DNA from 2 places in the Pseudoalteromonas sp. SG44-5 genome. Region 2 is predicted to be linked to the other one. Evidence: predicted binding sites of a transcription regulator. Region 2 holds the regulator's gene; the other holds the start of a gene.
The links. The regulator NrdR, encoded in region 2, represses ribonucleotide reductase genes. The targets are predictions, from matches to a motif close to AAACACNANATNTNGTGTTT.
Positions count from the first base shown of each region.

Region 1: the regulator NrdR is predicted to act here: its motif matches at 2,269-2,288, upstream of nrdA (class 1a ribonucleoside-diphosphate reductase subunit alpha).

Region 1 is NZ_JACJES010000001.1:441,831-449,723, reverse strand. It holds gene gyrA (DNA topoisomerase (ATP-hydrolyzing) subunit A) at 1-431, opposite strand, end outside; gene ubiG (bifunctional 2-polyprenyl-6-hydroxyphenol methylase/3-demethylubiquinol 3-O-methyltransferase UbiG) at 609-1,319, shown strand; gene H5079_RS02100 (HAD family hydrolase) at 1,319-1,999, shown strand; gene nrdA (class 1a ribonucleoside-diphosphate reductase subunit alpha) at 2,412-4,694, shown strand; gene nrdB (class Ia ribonucleoside-diphosphate reductase subunit beta) at 4,762-5,892, shown strand; gene yfaE (class I ribonucleotide reductase maintenance protein YfaE) at 5,892-6,161, shown strand; gene H5079_RS02080 (TonB-dependent receptor domain-containing protein) at 6,441-7,893, shown strand, end outside.
Region 2 is NZ_JACJES010000018.1:12,376-20,268, reverse strand. It holds gene glyA (serine hydroxymethyltransferase) at 1-1,054, shown strand, start outside; gene nrdR (transcriptional regulator NrdR) at 1,159-1,608, shown strand; gene ribD (bifunctional diaminohydroxyphosphoribosylaminopyrimidine deaminase/5-amino-6-(5-phosphoribosylamino)uracil reductase RibD) at 1,611-2,759, shown strand; gene H5079_RS14530 (riboflavin synthase) at 2,764-3,417, shown strand; gene ribBA (bifunctional 3,4-dihydroxy-2-butanone-4-phosphate synthase/GTP cyclohydrolase II) at 3,446-4,558, shown strand; gene ribE (6,7-dimethyl-8-ribityllumazine synthase) at 4,652-5,116, shown strand; gene nusB (transcription antitermination factor NusB) at 5,132-5,542, shown strand; gene thiL (thiamine-phosphate kinase) at 5,637-6,611, shown strand; gene H5079_RS14505 (phosphatidylglycerophosphatase A) at 6,608-7,093, shown strand; gene H5079_RS14500 (ligand-binding sensor domain-containing diguanylate cyclase) at 7,129-7,893, shown strand, end outside.

The DNA.
Region 1 (7,893 bases), on a different contig from region 2:
TCAACCGTTTCTTTTTCAAGATCGGCTAATAATTCATGCGACATTTTTGCCATACGTACTTCTGTATAACGCATTGCCGCTGCTGAATCACCATCAACCGAACCGAAGTTACCTTGACCATCTACTAGCATATAACGCAGTGAGAATGGCTGTGCCATACGTACTATAGTGTCGTAAACAGCACTATCGCCGTGTGGGTGGTATTTACCGATTACGTCACCGACAACACGTGCCGATTTTTTGTAAGGCTTGTTCCAATCATTACTAAGCTCGTTCATTGCAAACAAAACGCGGCGGTGAACAGGTTTTAAGCCATCACGCACGTCTGGTAATGCACGTCCTACAATTACGCTCATTGCGTAATCTAAGTAGGAGTTTTTTAACTCGTCTTCAATATTGACTGGCAGAATGCCATGGGCGAGATCAGTCATTGATATCACATTCCTTCAGTATCAGCTCTTAAACACCCACTATTAGGTATCAAGAGAATTTGTTATTATTGCTAAAGAAACATGCTACCACAATTTATTTAGATTTACAGGCGCAAAACTTTGCGATTTACCAATTTAGCCCTATATAATGCCCCCAGATTGACGAGGAAGTATTTTATGACCGAACATCAAAATGTAGATCACGCAGAAATTGCAAAATTTGAGGCCATCGCAGAGCGGTGGTGGGATTTAGACGGGGAATTTAAACCGCTTCACGAAATAAACCCCTTACGTTTAGACTTTATAGCTAATAAAACTGGCGGTTTATTTGACAAAGAAACACTAGATGTAGGTTGTGGCGGCGGTATTTTAAGCCAGAGCATGGCGCGCATGGGGGCAAAGGTAACTGGAATAGATATGGGGCAAGAGCCTTTAACTGTTGCCAAATTACACAGCCTAGAGACAGGCGTACATGTAGAGTATATTAAAGTACCTGCTGAACAATATGCATCCGAGCACCCTGCTCGCTTTGATGTAGTAACCTGTATGGAAATGCTGGAGCATGTACCCGATCCGGCTTCTATTATTCATGCTGTTGCAGAGCTTGCAAAACCCGGCGCTGATGTGTTTTTTTCAACACTTAATAAAACCCCTAAAGCCTATTTGTACGCCATTATTGGTGCAGAAAAGCTATTAAAAATGGTGCCTGAAGGCACTCACGATCACAAAAAGTTTATTAAACCAGCACAGTTAATTGCCTGGGCTGAACAAGCGGGTTTAAAAGTGCGCGCCAGTGCTGGGTTATCTTATAATCCATTATCTAAGCAGTACTCGCTTAATACCGACGTAAGCGTAAATTATATTCTGCATTTTGAGAAGTTAGCGTAATGGTCAGCTCTCAATCAACGTCACCTACTATAGAGTACGATGCTTTTTTATTTGACTTAGATGGCACTTTACTCGATACCGCTGATGACTTAGGTGCAGCTTTAAATACCGTACTGCGTTCGCAGCAATTAGATACAGTAAGTCGTGAGGTATATCGCGCTGCAGCATCTAATGGCGCAGCAGCCTTGTTAGAGGTCGGTTTTAAAGATAAATGGGGTGAGCAACCGCAAGCACAACTCGTTAAGCAATTAATTGATGCCTACGCGGCTAACATAGCCAAACACACCACGTGCTTTGCTGGTATTGAGCCACTACTTATCGAACTGGAGCGAAAAAACATCAAATGGGGGATCATGACTAACAAACCCGGATTTTTAACCGACCCTTTAGTGGCCGCGATCCCTGCTTTAAAAAATGCCTGCGTGGTTATCAGTGGCGATACTTTAGCTGAAGCTAAACCTTCGCCTTTACCTTTACTACATTGTGCCAAGCTAATGGGCGTTGCACCAAATCGTTGCTTGTACATTGGCGATGCTTTGCGTGACATTCAAGCAGGTAAAGCGGCAGGTATGCACACCGCAACCGCACTTTGGGGTTACGTGCCTAACTTAACCGAAGTTTTGAGCTGGCAGGCCGATTTTAATTGGCAAAGCCCTATTGAAGGTTTTAACCATATATAGTGCTATGTTAATTATTAAACACTATATATTGTGATTGTGTTAGTTTTCACACAAAGCCTGCTGATAAAAAAAGCAGTCAAAATATATTTTTAAAAAGCGTAAATTTAGTAGATCCTTAGTTGATTTTTGTAAATTTCAACTTAACCGAATGTTCGAAGGTTAATGCTTACTAACACAAATGTGTTATCCCGACGTTATCCACAATTAGGGGCAATTCTGTCCCTTGCAAAACAACGCGGACCACACTATCTTGTGATCTCTAATTTGAACAACACCAGATATTGTGGCTAAATGTTATTCAATAAAATCGCCTGAATTGGTGTAAACAATAATAAATGAATAGATACTCTGTTATTTTGGAGTATTAATCATTGGTCAAAATACTTAATTTCCAAGGAATACAGGCAAAACTATGAACCAACAGTTATCTGTAAGCAAACGTGACGGCCGTAAAGAGCCACTTGATCTTGACAAGATCCATCGCGTTATTGAATGGGCCGCCGAAGGGTTAAATAACGTTTCGGTTTCGCAAGTTGAATTAAAATCACACATTCAATTTTACGACGGTATTCGTACTAAAGATATTCACGAAACCATCATTAAAGCTGCAGCCGATCAGATTTCAAAAGAATCTCCTGATTATCAGTATTTGTCAGCACGTTTAGCTGTATTCCATTTACGTAAAAAAGCGTATGGCCAATTTGAGCCACCACGTTTATTTGATCATGTAACAAAAATGGTTGGCGACAAACGCTACGACGCTCACCTACTGGTAGATTACACCGAGCAAGAGCTTGACGAATTAGACGAATACCTAGATCACAGCCGTGACCTTAACTTTAGTTATGCTGCGGTTAAACAGCTTGAAGGTAAATACTTAGTTCAAAACCGTGTAACCGGTGAGATTTATGAAAGCGCGCAGTTTTTATATATTTTAGTCGCAGCTAGCTTGTTTGCTGACTACCCTCGCGATACACGTATTGCGTATATAAAACGTTTTTACGATGCGATTTCATTGTTTAAAATTTCACTGCCTACGCCAATTATGGCAGGTGTTCGTACGCCAACACGCCAGTTTAGCTCGTGTGTATTAATAGAGTGTGGCGACAGCCTTGATTCAATTAACGCCACCTCGTCTGCAATTGTTAAATACGTATCGCAACGTGCCGGCATTGGCATTAACGCAGGTCGCATTCGTGCACTGGGTAGCCATATTCGCAATGGCGAAGCGTACCATACGGGTTGTATTCCTTTTTATAAGCACTTTCAAACAGCGGTTAAAAGCTGTTCGCAAGGCGGTGTACGTGGCGGCGCAGCAACCTTGTTCTACCCGCTTTGGCATTTAGAAGTAGAAAACTTGTTAGTACTTAAAAATAACCGCGGGGTTGATGACAACCGCGTGCGTCATTTAGATTACGGCGTACAGTTTAATAAACTAATGTACTCGCGTTTAATTAAAGACGACTACATTACCTTGTTTAGCCCCTCTGATGTGCCAGGCCTTTACGATGCATTTTTTGAAGACCAAGACGAGTTTGACGCGCTTTACGTAAAATACGAACAAGACGAATCAATTCGTAAAAAACGCATTAAAGCTATTGAACTGTTCTCAATGTTTGCGCAAGAACGTGCAAGTACCGGTCGTATTTACTTACAAAACGTTGACCACTGTAATACGCACAGCCCGTTCATTGCTAAAGTGGCACCTATTCGCCAATCTAATTTATGTTTAGAAATTGCATTACCAACTAAGCCGTTGGATAACGTAAACGACGAAGAAGGCGAAATTGCGCTATGTACACTCTCTGCATTTAACTTAGGGGCTATTGAGTCACTAGATGAACTTGAAGAATTGGCTGAGCTTGCTGTACGCGCTTTAGATAACTTACTTGATTTTCAAGACTACCCAGTACCGGCTGCAAAAAATGCCACTATGGGTCGTCGTACTCTAGGAATAGGCGTAATTAACTACGCATACTACCTAGCTAAAAACGGTAAGCGTTATTCAGATGGCAGCGCAAATGCACTAACGCACAAAACATTTGAAGCGATTCAATACTACTTAATGAAAGCATCAAACGAGCTTGCTAAAGAGCGTGGTGCATGTCCTAAGTTTAACGAAACAACCTACTCTCAAGGTATAATGCCAACAGATACGTACAAGCGAGATCTTGACAAAATTTGTGATGAGCCACTACACCTTGATTGGGATGCATTACGTGCCAGCATTAAAGAGCACGGTATGCGTAACTCAACAGTAAGTGCGCTAATGCCATCAGAAACATCGTCGCAAATTTCTAACGCAACAAACGGTATTGAGCCACCACGTGGTCATATTAGCGTTAAAGCAAGTAAAGACGGTATTTTAAAGCAAGTTGTACCTGAATATGAACGTTTAAAAGATAACTACGAGTTACTGTGGGATATTCCTTCAAACGATGGTTACTTACAACTTGTGGGTATAATGCAAAAATTTATTGACCAGTCTATTTCGGCCAATACAAATTATGATCCTGGTAAGTTTGAAGGCGGTCGCGTACCGATGAAAGTCTTATTAAAAGATTTGCTTAGCGCCTACAAATTGGGTGTTAAAACCTTGTACTATCACAATACCCGCGATGGTGCATCTGATGCACAAGAAGATACACCGGATCTTGAAGATGATGATTGCGCAGGCGGCGCGTGTAAAATTTAATTTTTGAGTTTTTATTTTAAGCGGGCACTAAGCCCGCTTTATTCTGATAGTTTTTTGAGTGATAAACATGTCTTATACTACCTTTAGTCGTAAACATAATAACCAAATGGAAGAGCCAATGTTTTTTGGCCAAACCGTTAACGTATCTCGTTATGATCAACAAAAATACCCTATTTTTGAAAAACTAATTGAAAAGCAGCTTTCGTTTTTTTGGCGCCCAGAAGAAGTAGACGTAAGCAAAGACCGCTTAGACTTTCAAGCATTACCTGATCATGAAAAGCATATATTTTTAAGTAACTTAAAATATCAAACATTGCTTGATAGCGTACAAGGGCGTTCACCAAACGTGGCCCTACTACCTATTGTATCGCTACCAGAGTTAGAAACATGGATAGAAACGTGGGCGTTTAGTGAAACGATTCATAGCCGCTCGTACACGCATATTATTCGTAATGTTACCCAAGCACCTGAACTTATTTTTGATGACATAGTTAGCAATGATAAAATTAGTGAACGTGCCGATGCGGTAACAAAATACTACGATGATTTAATTAACTCAGTGTCGCTTTACAATTTATACGGTGAAGGCAAACACGAGATTAACGGTAAATCTGTTGTTGTTAATTTATTTGAGCTGAAAAAGAAACTTTACCTGGCAATGATGTCGGTAAATATTTTAGAAGCGATTCGTTTTTATGTCAGCTTTGCCTGCTCGTTTGCGTTTGCTGAGCGTGAATTGATGGAAGGTAACGCTAAAATAATCAAGCTTATTGCCCGCGATGAAGCGCTACATTTATCTGGCACTCAGCATATTTTAAATATTATGCAAGACGGTAAAGACGATCCAGAAATGGCGATTGTTGCCGCGCAGTGCCGCGACGAAGCAATTAAAATGTTTGTGGACGCTGCAGAGCAAGAAAAAGAATGGGCCGAGTACTTATTCAAAGATGGCTCAATGATTGGCTTAAATAAACACATTTTATGTCAGTACGTTGAATACATTACCAACGCTCGAATGACAGCCATTGGTTTTCCTGCACAGTTTAAAAACAACAGTAATCCTATCCCATGGATAAACTCTTGGTTGGTGTCAGATAACGTGCAAGTAGCACCACAAGAAGCTGAAATTAGCTCCTACCTTGTTGGTCAAATAGACTCGCAAGTTGATGCCTCTGAATTTGGTGACTTTGATTTATAATGACTGATCGACCTACTGCAAGCATTACGCTTGCAGATAACAGCCAGTGCATAGAATTTAGCACTGGCTGCCCTTCTGTTTTACACTGCCTAGAATCTCAACAGATAGAAGTGGCCTTTCAATGCCGCGAAGGCTATTGCGGTGCCTGCAGAGCGACTTTAGTGTCAGGTAAAGTTGATTATAATGAAGAGCCTCTAGCGTTTGTACGCGACGGCGAAATACTGTTGTGCTGCTGCAAACCTAATGGCGACATACATATTAAACTTTAACTTCAACTTCATTTAAACCAAACAGTCTAAAAATCACTCTCTAATCAGTTTTAAGTACTTTTAAACCACTTAGTTTAAAAGTACTTTTTAGCCCTTTATAAAAAGCATATTCATAAACTAAATTAACTAACCTTTATAAATCCTTAATAATCAAAGTCTTGAAGATTTCCTTGCTAATTAATTACTAAAATCGATAAGGTTATACTATAACATCATTGAACCGTCGCTTTTGTAGTGTTATATTATATCACAACATAACAACCACGAACTTAAAGACTCATGACTAAGCTAACATTAATTTCTTCTGCAATTTTTTCTGTTTTATGCTCTCACTCTGCACTTGCTGCCACTGTTAATGGCAAAGTAACAGATGAAAAAAATCAACCTATTGAAAACGCCACTATTCATGTACACGGTAAATCTCAAAGCGTTAAAACCAACAAGCTTGGCGAGTTTGCCATTGAGCTTGATGCGAGCGGCCAGCTGCATATTAGCAAAGATAACTATAGCGATTCACGCATTACGGTAACCGAGTCATCAAACAATATTGCAATTGCTTTAAAGCCAACCTCTATTGAAACTGTAGTTGTGTTTGCATCGGCCTTGCACAAAAGTAGCTTAGAAATGATTTCTCCGGTAAATGTACTCTCTGGTGATGAGCTAAGAAACAAGTCAAAGCCAACGCTTGGCGAAACCCTAAAAGGCTTACCGGGAGTTAACGCGAGTTATTTTGGCCCTGTTTCATCAAGCCCAATTATTCGTGGCTTAGATGGCCCTCGGGTTAAAATTATGCAAAATGGCTTAGACAGCAGTGATGCATCGCGTATTGGCCCTGATCATGCTACTTCTAGCGACAGCTTAGCTGCTGAACAAATAGAAGTACTACGTGGCCCAAGTACCCTACTGTATGGCTCTGGTGCTATTGGTGGTGTGGTAAACGTAGTTGATAACCGCATTCCTACGAGTAATATAGATGAATTAACCGGTGCAGTAGAATACAGTCACGATTCGGTATCCAACGCGAATACCTACGCTGCAAAGTTAGAGACGGGTTATAATAATTTTAACTTTCATTTTGATGGCACTAAACGCAGCGGCGATGACTATCAAACACCACGATTTAACCAGCTTCACGAAGATGGTGATGTTGAAAGTAAAGATTCTGTAGAAAACACCTTTATCGACAGTGAAACCGTTAACTTTGGTACTAGCTACGTAGGTGAGCATTTAACGGTTGGGTTTTCTTACGGTAAAATAAAAACGGATTATGGTATTCCAGGTCATGAGCATGATCACGGACATGAACATGATCATGCAGCCGACGGCGATGCCCATAGTGATGAAGCACATGAAGAAACACCTGTTTTTGCCCAGTTAGAGCAAGATCGCTGGCAAGGTCTATTAAGCTATGCGCTACATAATAATTGGATTGAAACCATTAATTTGCGCTTAGGCTATACAGATTACTTACACAGTGAAATTGAAAATGGTGAAATAGGCACTACATTTAAAAACAAAACCACTGAAGCACGCTTAAACGTAGAGCATAAGTTTGCCAATTGGCATGGCATGGTGGGTTATCACTACAGTGATTCTGATTATGATGCCAACGGCGAAGAAGCATTTACGCCAGCCAGTGTAACGACCACTAATGCTTTATATTTATTAGAAGAACGTGAGTTTGGTGATGTAACTATTGAGTTAGGTGCGCGAGTTGAAGACTATAAAATAA
Region 2 (7,893 bases):
TGAGCATGTAGACGTTGTTGAGCAATTAGCGATTGACCGTGCTAACGAACTATTTGGTTCTGACTATGCAAACGTACAACCACATGCTGGTTCGCAAGCAAATGCGGCCGTTTTTTTAGCATTGTTAAACGCCGGTGATACCGTACTAGGTATGAGCTTAGCTCATGGCGGCCATTTAACGCATGGTTCACACGTAAACTTTTCAGGTAAGCTTTATAATGCAATTCAGTATGGCCTAGATGAAACTACAGGCGAAATTGATTACGCACAGGTTGAAGCGCTAGCGCTTGAGCACAAACCAAAAATGATTATTGGTGGCTTCTCAGCATACTCAGGTATTGTTGATTGGGCTAAATTACGTGAAATTGCTGATAAAATTGGCGCTTACTTTTTTGTAGATATGGCGCACGTTGCTGGTTTAATTGCGGCGGGTATTTACCCAAGCCCAGTTCCTCACGCACATGTTGTTACTACAACTACACATAAAACCTTAGCAGGCCCTCGTGGTGGTTTAATTATTTCGGCATGTGGCGACGAAGCTATTTACAAAAAGCTTAACAGTGCTGTTTTCCCTGGTGGCCAAGGCGGTCCTTTATGTCATGTTATTGCTGCTAAAGCTGTGGCATTTAAAGAAGCCCTACAACCAGAATTTAAAGTATATCAAACACAAGTTGTTAAAAATGCACAAGCTATGGTTGCTGTTATGCAGGAACGTGGCTACAAAATTGTATCTGACAAAACTGAAAACCACTTATTCTTACTTGATTTAATCAATAAAGATATTACCGGTAAAGATGCTGATGCTGCTTTGGGTAACGCTCATATTACAGTTAACAAAAACTCAGTGCCTAACGATCCACGTTCACCGTTTGTAACATCTGGCCTACGTATTGGTTCACCTGCAATCACTCGTCGTGGTTTTAAAGAAGCAGAATCTAAAGAGCTTGCTGGCTGGATCTGTGACGTACTAGATAACATCAATGATGAATCAGTACAGGCGCAAGTAAGAGAAAAAGTAAAAGCAATTTGTGCAAAACTACCTGTTTACGCTTAATAAAAGTAAAACAGTAATTTAGATCACAATCGCTTAGTTTTTTGCTAAGATAAAGGCCGCTTTAAAGCGGCCTTTTTTGTTTTTTAAAACGGAAGTACCTAGCTATGCATTGCCCATTTTGTACCGCAAAAGATACCAAAGTTATTGACTCTCGCCTGGTTGGCGGTGGTCACCAAGTGCGTCGTCGTCGTGAATGCAATGACTGCCATGAGCGTTTTACTACGTTTGAGGGCGCAGAACTGGTTATGCCACGGGTAATAAAACAAGATGGCAGCCGCGAACCCTTTAACGAAGATAAATTGTTAAATGGTTTAAACCGCGCACTGGAAAAACGCCCCGTAAGTACCGAACAAGTAGAAGAAGTAGTTAATATAATAAAGTCGCAATTACGCGCAACCGGCGAGCGAGAGGTTTCGAGCCATTTAGTGGGAGAGTGCATTATGGAAGCGCTTAAAAAGCTCGATAAAGTAGCTTATGTGCGCTTTGCCTCGGTGTATCGCTCGTTTGAAGATATTCGCGAATTTGGCGAAGAAATTGCCCGTTTAGGGGAGTAAGTATGCAAAGCGACTGTGTTTTTAACCAAGATGACGAAATGTATATGGCACGTGCTATAGAACTGGCTAAAAAAGGCCGGTTTACTACCACGCCTAATCCAAACGTAGGTTGTGTATTAGTTAAAAACAATGAAATAGTAGGCGAGGGATTTCATCAGCTTGCCGGACAAGGGCATGCAGAAGTAAATGCACTTGCTATGGCTGGCAGTAAAGCAAAAGGCGCAACTGCTTATGTTACGCTTGAGCCATGTAGCCATTATGGTCGTACACCACCGTGCGCAGAAGGTTTAAAAGCCGCCGGTGTAGTAAAAGTAATTGCCGCCATGGTCGATAATAATCCACAAGTGGCTGGTAAGGGGCTGAAAATACTTAGCGACGCTGGTATTGAGGTTGCGTATGGGTTACTTGAAGCACAGGCTAGGGCGCTTAATTTAGGCTTTTTTAAACGCATGGAGCATGGCCTGCCCTATGTAACGTGTAAAATGGCCGCCAGTATTGATGGTAAAACGGCGCTTAATAATGGCCAAAGTAAGTGGATAACAGGCGCAGCAGCACGCCAAGACGTACAGTTATATCGTGCACAAAGTTGCGCTATTTTAACCGGTGCCGACACAGTATTAGTAGATGACGCTAAATTAAATGTGCGTAAAAATGAATTACCGCAGGCATTACCTACACAGTTACCGCTTCGCCAACCTGTGCGTGTTATTATTGACTCGCAAAATCGTTTAACCCCAAATCTTGCTTTATTTGCTATTGAAAGTGAAATAATAATTTTTACTACCAAGGTTGATAAATCGCAACATTGGCCGCATTTTGTAAAGCATATAGTAGTAACTGCTAGTAATTCAAAAGTTGATTTAACCGCGGTTTTAAAAAAGCTCGCAAAGCTGCAATTTAATACTGTGTGGCTAGAGGCTGGAGCAACCCTTGCGGGTAAAATGGTTGAACTGGATTTAATAGATGAATTTATTTTTTATCTAGCGCCTAAATTAATTGGGTGTGATGGCAAGAGTTTAGTTAATTTTCCTGAGTTGATCAGTATGCAAAATACGATTGATTTAACTTTTAATGAGTGTACGCGTATAGGTGATGATTTACGTATTAGCGCAGTAAAAAGCTCATTAAAACCACTTGATACAAAAGAGTAATGCTATGTTTACTGGGATAATAGAAGCCACAGGCAAAATTGCTTTATTACAAAAAAAACAAGGCGATTTAGCTATTCGTGTACAAAGCCCTGACCTTGATATGAGTGATGTTAAGTTAGGAGATAGTATTGCCACTAATGGTGTGTGTTTAACTGTTGTTGATAAACATGCCGATGGTTTTAGTGCCGACTTATCGAATGAAACGATAGATTTAACTGGTTTTGCTCATTACACATTAGGGCAAACAGTTAATCTTGAAAAAGCCATGCAACCGGTTTCGCGTTTAGGTGGGCATTTAGTGTCTGGCCATGTTGATGGCATTGCTACAATTACCGCCATTACGCCAAATGCACGTGCTACAGAATATTGGCTAACCACAGATGAAAACCTAATGAAATACATACCGTATAAAGGTTCTGTATGTATTGATGGTATTAGCCTAACAGTGAACGCAGTAGAAGGTAATAAATTTAAATTAACGATTGTGCCCCATACTAGCGAGCAAACAACGATAGCTAATTTTAAAGTGGGCACCCAAGTTAATTTGGAAGTCGACCAAATTGCGCGTTATTTAGAGCGGCTTATAAAAGGCGCAGAGCAGCCTACGGGCGCTGATATTTCAATGAGCTTACTCGCAAAAGCGGGCTTTATTAAGTAACGCAACTAACAACTAATAAGAGTGAATTATGAACTTACACAGCGCAGAAGAAATTATCGCAGACATTAAAGCCGGTAAAATGGTTATTTTAATGGACGATGAAGACCGGGAAAATGAAGGCGATTTAATTATTGCCGCCGAGCATATTAGTGCAGAAGCTATTAACTTTATGGCCACGCATGGCCGTGGTTTAATTTGTTTAACTATGACGCAACAGCGATGCGAGCAACTTGATTTACCGCTTATGGTAAAAAATAACGGTGCTGCGTTTTCAACTAATTTTACAATGTCGATAGAAGCTTCAAAAGGCGTTACTACAGGTATTTCGGCAGCAGATAGAGCACGTACAGTACAGGCCGCTATAGCTAAAGGCGCAGTGCCTAGCGATATAGTACAGCCTGGGCATATTTTTCCTATAATGGCACAACCTGGCGGTGTTTTAACGCGTGCAGGGCACACTGAAGCAGGCTGCGACTTAGCCCGTTTAGCAGGGCTTGAGCCTTCATCGGTTATTGTTGAAATACTCAATGCAGATGGCACTATGGCGCGCCGTCCTGACTTAGAAGTGTTTTCTAAACAGCACGATATTAAAATTGGCACCATAGCTGATTTAATTGAATACCGTAACTTAAACGAAACCACAATAGAGCAAGTGGCAAAGTGTAAGTTACCTACCGAGCACGGTGAGTTTGATTTAGTAACCTACAAAGACACCATTGACGGACAGCTACATTACGCATTAGTAAAAGGCGAAATAAAACAACAAGCGCCAACCGTAGTGCGAGTGCATTTACAAAGCACCTTTAACGATATTTTACTCTCAGATAGAAACTCTGAGCGTAGCTGGGGCGTGTCTGACGCAATGGCTTATATAGCTAAGCACAATGGTGTATTAGTTATTTTAGGCAAACAAGAAAGTACCGCAGAGCTTGAGGCAACCGTAAAGGCGTTTGCAGCCGAAGATTCGGGTGAAGATGTAACACCGAATAAATTTACAGGTACGTCTCGTACTGTAGGCGTGGGTTCACAAATATTAGCCGATTTAGGCATTAAACAAATGCGCTTAATGAGTCGCCCTAAAAAGTATCATGCACTTTCAGGGTTTCATTTAGAAGTTGTTGACTACATAGAGCCGCAGTAATTAGACGCTAGGCTATTATTTTATTTTTATGGTATGATGCGCTGCAATTTTTGCGCAATCGAAATCGCTCAAACTTATTTTTAAGGTTATCAAATGAAAATTATTGAAGGTAGTAAGTACGCTCCGGGCAAAAAATTTGCCATTGTCATTTCTCGCTTTAATGACTTTATTGGTAGTAGCTTATTAGCAGGCGCTATTGATGAATTAAAACGCACAGGTGGTGTATCGGATGACGATATTACCGTAGTTTATGTACCTGGCGCGGTTGAATTACCTTTAGCAGCGAAACGTATTGCGGCAAAAAAACAGTATGATGCAATCATCGCATTAGGCGTAGTGATCAGAGGTGGTACTCCACACTTTGACCTAGTTGCTGGCGAATCAAACAAAGGTCTTGCGCAAGTATCACTTGAGTATGATATACCGGTTGCATTTGGCGTATTAACCACAGAAAGCATTGAACAAGCAATTGAGCGTGCTGGCACCAAAATGGGCAATAAAGGCGGCGAAGCTGCTTTAGGCGCGCTTGAAATGGTTAATGTGTTAGATAAAATTTAAGTTTAAGGAATTTTTGTGAAACCAGCAGCAAGACGTAAAGCACGTATATTAGCACTTCAGGCCATTTATTCTTGGCAATTAAGTGGCAATGCAATTGCCGATATCGAACAACAAATGTTGATCGAAAACGACGTGACTAAAATTGATGTTGAATATTTTAAAGATTTAGCCAGTGGCGTTGCGGTAAATTATAAGCAACTAGACGAGGCTGTATCACCGCATTTAACCCGTCCATTCGATGAGTTAGATATGGTTGAACGCGCAATATTACGTTTAAGCAGCTATGAGCTAAAATTTCGTGAAGATGTTCCATACAAAGTGGCTATCAACGAAAGCATTGAATTAGCTAAAATGTTTGGCGCTGAAGATAGCCATAAATTTGTAAACGGTGTACTTGATAAAGCAGTTAAGCATTTACGTAAGTAATATTTAGTCAGGTTTTTGATAATTATTTTATCAAAACTGGCTGGTATAAATTACCGTTAAAAAGGAGAGCCGGCATAGGTCGGCTTTTTTGTGTATGAAGGAATTTGAATTAATTAATCGTTATTTTAAAGGCCGTGGTATTACTCGCCGCGATGTTAATTTAGGGATTGGAGATGACTGCGCATTAGTTACTGTGCCGCAAAATTGTCAGCTTGCTATAACAACCGATACACTCGTTGCTGGTGTGCATTTTTTTGATGACATTGAACCTCGCGCACTCGGGCACAGAGCATTGGCTGTAAATTTAAGTGATTTAGCGGCAATGGGGGCAGAGCCTACATGGGTTTCTATCGCTTTAACACTTCCGAGTATTGATCAGCAATGGATTGAAGAATTGACTGACGGCATGCATGAAATTGCCGAATATTTTAATGTACAAATAATTGGTGGCGACACGACTCAAGGACCTTTGAGTATTACTATTTGTGCAAAAGGTACAGTACCCGAAGGCACTGCATTATGCCGAAATGGCGCAAAAGTAGGTGACTGGATTTTTGTAACTGGGCCGTTAGGAGATGCGGGGCTTGCAATAGAGTCTCGCAAGCAAGGCTTAACGATTGAACCTGAGCATCTAAAACATATTAAAAAGCGCCTTAACTTCCCTACACCTAGAGTGGCTGCAGGGCAGGTATTACGTGGGCTTGCGTCTTCTGCTATTGATATTTCAGATGGTTTACTAGCCGATTTAGGCCATATACTAAATATGTCGCAGGTTAGCGCAACGGTTAATATTGAAAGCATACCCACCTCGGATGCAATGAAAGCTAGCCTTGATTTTGAACAACAATTACCGTTTATACTAAATTACGGCGACGACTATGAACTGCTTTATACCGTGCCTGATAGCAATAAAAGTATGCTTGATGTAAAACTGCGTCAATATGGCGTAGAGGCAATTTGTATTGGCCAAATAAAAAGTGGCGAAGGGCAAATTGACCTGTTACATAAAGGCGAAAAATTTACTTTTAAGCACCAAGGTTTTGAGCACTTTTCTAAGGATTTAAGTTGAACAACAAGCGTTTATTTAACCTAAAGCGTCCACATCAGTTTTTTGGTTTAGGTTTTGGTACTGGGCTTGCACCTATAGCCCCAGGCACATTTGGTACTTTGGCTGCTTTACCTTTTATTTTTATAACCATGCACTACCCGTTGTGGTTACAAATAGTATTTGCTGTAGTGATCAGTGTTTTTGGTATTTGGGCTTGTGGCAAAACCGCTGATGATTTAGGGGTACACGATCACCCCGCGATTGTATGGGATGAAGTGGCAGGCTATTACATCACTATGATTGGTGCCGCACTGAGCTGGCAAACATTATTGGTTGGTTTTTTACTGTTTCGTTTTTTTGATATAGTCAAACCAGGCCCTATCCGTGTGCTCGACAAGCGTGCCCATGGTGGATTTGGAATTATGATTGATGACGTACTTGCAGGTATATTTTCACTTATTTGTTTGCAAGCGCTGATAAAAGTAGGTTTACTACCCTTTTAGTTTATTATTTGATTGTTTAGCTAGGTGGCAGCAATATGATGCGATTTTTACTAGTTTTTGTACTACTAACCTGTGCTATGCCAAGTTGGGCCTCAATTACTGATTACGTAGTTAAACAATGGAATATTAAAGATGGACTCCCCTCGCAATCACTCAAAAGTGTTGTGCAAGACCAGCAAGGTTATATGTGGCTGGGAACTCAATTTGGTTTAAGTCGTTTTGACGGCAATACTTTTACCAACTACAACACGCAAAATAGTCTTTTTTTACCAAGTAATGGTATTAATAAATTACTAATAGATGGCCAAGGCTTTTTGTGGATCGGCACCAAAAATGGGTTAGTGGTTATTGACCCTGCAACACTTAGTGCACAAGAGTTTAATATTAAAGGCCCGGTTAGAGATATTTTAGAGGACTCTAAAGGCGGTATTTGGATAGCCGCTAATGGCCTGTATTATGTTGATCGTAGTTTGGTTGATTTACGCGATCAAACTAATGAGCCATCACCCATAGTTAATCCCACTGTTATTACTCAAATAGTTGGCTCTGTGAGCAAAATGGCGCTCGCACCTGAAGGTATTTGGTTAGTAAACGACAGACATTTACTGCGCCTGACAAAAAGCGCTGCCGACTTTTCTAAATTACGTTTAGAGCTTACTGCCAAAGTGTCATTACCCGACAGCTTAGCGCAAACCATAGTGCACGATCTCTCTTTTTTAAATGGTAATTTATATTTAGCCTCTGAGTTGGGTGCTTATTTTTTAGATTTAGATGACGAACTACGTTCTTTCCCACTGCCT